Regions from separate parts of the Endozoicomonas sp. ALE010 genome, predicted to be linked through region 1. Evidence: predicted binding sites of a transcription regulator. Region 1 holds the regulator's gene; the other holds the start of a gene.
What was found. The regulator FNR, encoded in region 1, switches genes on or off when oxygen is low (the NO sensors DNR and NnrR bind a similar motif). The targets are predictions, from matches to a motif close to TTGATNTANATCAA.

Region 1 (3,429 bases):
CCTGTCACTCTACTTTCATATCCCGTTCTGCTCCCATGTCTGTTATTACTGCGCCTGTAATAAAATTGTCACCAAACACCGTGGGCGCGCCAATAGTTATCTGGAATACCTGTTTCGTGAAATAGAGATGCAGGCAGCACTCTACAGTCAGGAACAGCGGGTCGAGCAACTGCACTTTGGCGGCGGCACACCGACCTTTCTGAGCAGAGATCAGATGAGGGATCTGATGGGCCATATCCGTCAGCACTTCCAACTGACCCAAAGCGATACCGCAGACTACTCCATTGAACTGGATCCCAGGGAAGTAGACTGGCCCATGATGGGCACCCTGAGGGACCTTGGCTTCAACCGAATCAGCATGGGCGTTCAGGACCTGAACCCCAAAGTTCAGCAAGCCGTTAACCGGGTTCAACCTGAAAGCATGATTCAATCCATTCTTGATGCTTCCAGGGTCATGGCATTCCGCTCGGTACACATGGACCTGATTTACGGCCTGCCTTTCCAGACCACCAACAGTTTTATGGAAACCATCGATCGTGTGGCTGATATGGCCCCGGACAGGCTATCCCTGTTTAACTACGCCCACCTGCCCCACCGCTTCAAACCACAGCGCCGAATTAATGAGCAGGATCTGCCTGCGCCGGAAGTGAAGCTGGACATTCTGCATCAGGCCACGGAAAAACTGCTGGATCAGGGCTACATCTACATCGGTATGGATCACTTTGCCCTGCCAGACGATGAACTGGCCATTGCCCGGGAAGAAGGCACGCTGCACCGGAATTTCCAGGGTTATACCACCCATGGTCATTGCGACCTGATCGGCATGGGCGTGTCTGCCATCAGCCAGGTAGGCGACACTTATATCCAGAACAGCACCGATGAAGCCCGGTACTGTGCAATGATCAATGAACAGCAGTTGCCAGTGGTTCGCGGCCTGAAGATGACCGCTGATGACAAAGTCCGCCAGGCAGTGATTACCCAGCTGATCTGCCACTTCAAACTGAACTTCAGCGATATTGAACAGCGGTTTGATATTCAATTCAGGGATTACTTCCGGGATGAGCTGGCAAGGCTGGAGCCGATGAGGGCAGACGGCCTGATCAGTCTCAATAGCGATGGCTTGCTGGAAGTACTGCCAAAGGGAACACTGCTGATCCGTAACATCTGTATGCAGTTCGACCACTATCTCCATCAACCGGAGATGAAAGAGAAGACGCTCTTCTCAAAGGTTATCTGAGTAACACTCCGGAGCAATCACCAGGCTCCGGAGCCCCTCTCCCGCCAGTACCGACAACGACTGATCATCCCGCACAGAACCGAAACCTCTCTGCAGCTCACCGGTTTATCAGAAAAAAACTGAAACTGACGACGACTTGCCACCACTATCACATTGATTTACTTGAAACATAAGTGCAAAATCTGCCATGTCCGTTAAATACCACGAACGAAAATTTAATCCTGTGACATAAGACAATGTCAGATTGATTTTCAGGGATAAAGACACACAACCACCAGGAGCCATGACCATACCATGATCAGGGTCAGCCCTGAGCTTGATAGATGACACGGCAGATGAGAGCTCACCGGAACCACCGCAGTTTATGACGCATTGCTGAAGCAGCACCAAACCCCTACCCTGGGTCTGCCCGGTTGCGTACATACCTGATTTACACTCCGGTAACACTTTTCATACACTTGGTTTTCCATAAACAGTGTCGAATTTCGCCAAATACGACTTTGAGGCCTCTCAATGACGTCAAAGCCCAACGTCCGACAGCCGAGCCATGTGGCCTGCAGAGACTGCAGCCTCAGCTCACTGTGCCTGCCACTGGCACTGAGCATTAAGGATATCGATCAGCTGGATCACATTATCAAGCGTGGGCGTCCTTTGAAAAAAGGCGAACACCTGTTTCTGGAAGGTGACCCCTTTACCAGTGTCTTTGCTGTTCGCTCAGGGGCTCTCAAAACCTACACAGCGACCAATGAAGGTGAGGAACAAATCACCGGATTTTACCTGCCCAGCGAAATTCTTGGCCTGAGCGGTATGGATACGGATACCTATCCGGTGTCGGCCCAGGCGATGGAAACCACCATGATCTGCGAGATTCCTTTTGAGCAACTGGAAACCCTTTCCGATCAATTCCCGGAATTGCGCCGACATCTGATGCGCCTGATGAGCAAGCGTATCCGTGAAGACCAGCAAATGATGATGCTGCTGTCCAAGAAAAACGCCGATGAACGTATTGCCACCTTCCTGATTAACCTGGCCAGCCGTTTTCGTCGCCGGGGTTTTTCTTCCCAGTCGTTCCGTCTGTCCATGTCGAGAAATGAGATGGGGAACTACCTGGGTCTGGCGGTAGAAACGGTTAGTCGTGTATTTACCCGATTCCAGAAAAACGGCCTGATCTCCGCCGTGGGCAAGGAAATCGAAATTCGCAACTCGGTTGAACTCTGTGCCCTGGCCGGGGGAAAAACACTGGAACCGATTGCTACCAACGCCTGACTTTATCCTCTAAAGAAGCTACCCTTTGAGGTGGCTTCTTCCTTTTTATCCATTGACTGACAGCGGCATGCTCCCTCCCATGCATACAAACGAATGTTCATCCGTTCAGGAATATCTGCGAACGCAAATCAGAACCATCGCGGACTGGCCCCATGAAGGCATCCTGTTTCGGGATATCACCACACTGTTTGAAAACCCGGAAGCCTGGCGTAAGGCCGTGGATGTCATGGTTCAGCGTTATGAGAACCAGACTTTTGATCGCATTGGCGCGCTTGATGCCCGCGGTTTCCTGCTTGGCTCGACACTGTCCTATATCATGAACAAGCCGCTGGCACTGTTTCGCAAGAAAGGCAAACTGCCAGGCAAAACCCTCAGTGTCGAGTATGACCTTGAATATGGCAAAGCCGTACTGGAAATGCATGAAGACACCATTAAGGCCGGTGAAAAAATTCTGTTAGTGGATGACCTTATCGCCACCGGAGGCACACTGCTGGCTGGGGATCAGTTGATTCGACAAGCAGGAGCCAGCACACTGGAAGCTGCAGCTATCATCAATCTGCCAGACCTCAAGGGCGCTGACAGACTCAATGCGGCGGGCATTCCAACCTATGCCCTGTGCAATTTTGCCGGTGAGTAAAACCACCCTCAGTTCAGAATTTCAGGGATGATACGATATGTCTCTTAGATCCAGGGTTAATGTCTGGATCTGAGAGCCCCTCCCGCAGTTACAGGACGCACAGACCGGGATCTACCCGGGAAAAGGACTTTGCAAATGGGAATATGCGCCAAGGAACTAAGGCACTATGTTGTTCGCCCCGCACTCAAGCATCTGGGTATGTGGAGCCCTACTGCTGAGAACCTGCTGCTTGGTACCGCAGCCAGAGAGTCCGGGCTTGGTTTTCATCTGAAACAGGCCAATCACCAGG
Region 2 (3,429 bases), on a different contig from region 1:
CACTCGGCGGCAATGGTCGCCAGTTGTTCGGAGTAAATTTCGATTTTCCCGGATGGGGTTCCCAGAGGATTGTTCACAGGATCCTTACGGAAACCTTCCAGAGCGATGCGAATATGCTTCGGTGCCAGCTGTTTGTAGGGACCGTCACGACGCAGGTCTTCCAGTGTTGGCACCTGAGGCTGTTCTTTACGCATCTGCTCGTACAGTTCCGCCACCCACTGCTCATGGGTCTTGCCTTCTGTGTACTGCGCTTCCAGACCAAAGCGTTTGGCAATACCTGCACAGATGTCGTATGCGCTGCGGCACTCGTACATCGGGGCAATAGCAGGCACCAGCGGAATCACCGCGCCCAGAGTGCCCGAGGCATAGCCGTTGCTGGCCACTTCATAATTTTCAATGGTGGTGATATCCGGCAGCAGAATATCCGCGAACCGTGCGGTAGGTGTCATATGGTTTTCAAACACCAGGATAAACTCACACAGGCTCTCATCAGACAGGATCTCTTTGGTCCGGTTGATATCAGAGTGCTGGTTAACCGTGATATTGCCCGCATATTGCCAGATGAATTTGATCGGATTCTTCAGTGACGTGCCGCCCTGCAGAGCATCGGTCTTATCCGTCATTTCATGGTGACGATGAATCGCATCTGTCCATTTGAAGAATGGAATCGCCGTCTTGATCGGGTTGGTACCCATGGGCAGGGTTTTCACCGGGAAGCCATAGTTTCCTGGCATTTCGCCGGTGTTGGTGCCGGCAAGGCCAATATTGCCGGTCAGAATTGGCAGCATGCAGATGGCACGGCTCGCCTGTTCACCGTTGGCCTGACGCTGAATACCGGTACCCTGAATAATGTAGGCAGGTTTGGCCCTGCCAATTTCCCGGGCCAGCTGAATGATTTTTTTCGCTGGAATACCGGTAATTTTTGCCGCCCACTCCGGGGTTTTCTCGATGCCATCAGCACCTCGGCCCAGAATGTGCGCTTTGTAGTGGCCGTTCTTCGGTGCACTGGCTGGCAGCGTTTTTTCATCATAGCCAACACAGAACGTCTCGAGGAATGCTTCATCGACCATCTTCTCGTTGATCAGCACCCAGGCCATGGCTTCTACCAGGGCAGCATCGGTCCCCGGGCGGATTGGAATCCACTCAGACTCTTTGCCCAGCATGGTGTCGGTATAACGCGGGTCAATAATGATGGTACGCACATTTTTGCTGTTCACCGAGTTGATGTGCTCGTAGATTTCCCCACCGCCACTCATGCGGGTCTCTGCCGGGTTGTAACCAAACATGACCAGCAATTCTGCATTGGCGATTTCACTGGTGAAACTGCCGAACGCCGCTGGACGTCCACCGCCATAAGTAAACGGCAGCGCACGTTGAATCTGTCCCCAGCTGTAGTTACCGTAATAAGGCAGAAAGCCACCGAGCATATTCAGCAGGCGCTTGGAGGCAAAAGGACCGTCGGTTTTATAGCCCTGGGTTCCGGAGCCATACTGATAATAGATCGCATCGTTACCGTAAGTATCGATGGTGTACTTTAACTGTCTGGCGATGGTATCCAGCGCCTCATCCCAGCTGATGCGCTCAAAGCGGCCTTCGCCACGCTTGCCAACCCGCTTCATGGGGTATTTCAGACGATCAGGGTTGTATACCCGTTGCTTGATAGAGCGACCGCGCAGACAGGCGCGAATCTGATGATCACCGTATACGTCATCGCCCCGGTTATCCGATTCAACATGGGTGATAACGCCATCTTTGGTATGCACCTGGAGAGGACAGCGGCTGCCACAGTTCACCATACAGGCAGACCAGGTCACCTTGTCTCCAGCGGCTCTTGCCTGCGTTGAATCCGTTGCCATGGCTTTCAGAGGCAACGCATTGCCAGCGACAACAGCGGCACTCCCCGCAGCAGTCCCCCACTTGATAAACGTTCTTCGCTTGATGACAGACGACAGCGCACTATCGAGAAGTTTCTTCATTTATTTTACCGTTATCACTAAAACCGGAAACCAGCACACAAACAGGTAGTGTTACCCCTGACAAAATGCATCTCTGTACAAATAATGAACTGGTGAAATAGTGCTGATAATACGAGCTGGTCAACAAACAACCGATTGACCTGGATCAATTTTTTGCCGGGTTTGAGGCAATTACTGAAGAGGGTAGGAACTTATTCGAGCACGCTACAGAGCACGGCGCACCCTGTAATTGATCATGATTATTGAGGACAAAACTGCACTGCCACTTCGGTGACATGGCTGCGGCGGTACTTCCGCCGCTGTGCTTTGCATGGCACCTGCCCGGGCTGCCAGATTACGGGGAACCTTTCGATATTTTCGGTGTCTGAAGTTTGTGCTCATTTCACTCAGGCGGAGCCTTACTCCCATGCAGTCCGATATACGATTTTAAATTCATTGAGACCCTTGATATGTCCATACCTCAGGCGGAAGCAAGCATTGGTTCGTCAGGATTTCATCCACCACCGACAGGCGGCAAGAAAGAGGAATACAATCCTGTTGCCGCATTCGGTCAGTTTGGCGGAATGATGGTTCGTGTTGTCAATGCATTACAAGCTGCCGGTTCAGGCGATCAATACAGACCAGTGAGTTTATTATCACCCGGTGCCCAATATGCAATAGAAGCCAAGCGGCCGGATCAATTTGGAACCAGGCCAGACCAGGTCATTACGGTTCTGAAACCTGCGCCCGGCTGCCATATGCTCTGGGCTTATAAAAAAGATGTCAGTTCGAATGACTCGGGGGAACCGTGCAGCTGGTTCACATACACCAAGAAAATTACCAGCTGGCATGTTTTGGAAGAGAAAATAGCAGAGAGTTACCACAGAAAGCACTCCCTGTTTAGCAAATCACCTTTAACCTCAGGACACCTTGGTGTAAATGGCTATTTACTGCACCAACCGTCTGAACGGATCATTAAAGGAGCAGGCAAATATCCGGAAATTCTCTGTCACATTAATTTTGACCGCATGCACTATGGCTACCTTCTGGACTTTACCAGGGAGTTTTCTTTTCGCCGTCTTGAAGAAGTCATGGGCAATATTCTGACGCTCGAGCAAAATAAAGGTAACGCGTCCGGTGATGAGTTCCGTGAGCCTGTAAAACTGTGCCTGTACAACAGTTATCAGGGGGTGTTGTCTCCCCCGGTGGAAATCAGCCGTACACAAGCGCTAATGCTGCGGCGAAACATCCGTGCCTTCTCTCAATATGTCAACTTCACTGGACAGGAACTCAGGCTTTACCAGTTATTGAGTCAGTCCGGTGGTGAACGATTTCTGCAGCTGCTGAAAAATATTCCGGAGCAGGTCAGCACAGTATCAGCCAGTGTCAAGGCGCTTGGCACCGACATCAAAGCCATCCTGACAGCCATCGAGAACTGTGATTCAGCAACATTCTTAAGCGAACTTCCAGCCCG

Region 2: the regulator FNR is predicted to act here: its motif matches at 2,112-2,125, upstream of ACO6UY_RS05300 (DMSO/selenate family reductase complex A subunit).

The regions. Positions count from the first base shown of each region.
Region 1 covers NZ_JBLYNV010000012.1:21,628-25,056, reverse strand. The annotation lists gene hemN (oxygen-independent coproporphyrinogen III oxidase) at 1-1,237, shown strand, start outside; gene fnr (fumarate/nitrate reduction transcriptional regulator Fnr) at 1,751-2,503, shown strand; gene ACO6UY_RS07400 (adenine phosphoribosyltransferase) at 2,583-3,140, shown strand; gene ACO6UY_RS07395 (hypothetical protein) at 3,276-3,429, shown strand, end outside.
Region 2 covers NZ_JBLYNV010000007.1:77,488-80,916, reverse strand. The annotation lists gene ACO6UY_RS05300 (DMSO/selenate family reductase complex A subunit) at 1-1,976, opposite strand, end outside; gene ACO6UY_RS05295 (hypothetical protein) at 2,426-3,429, shown strand, end outside.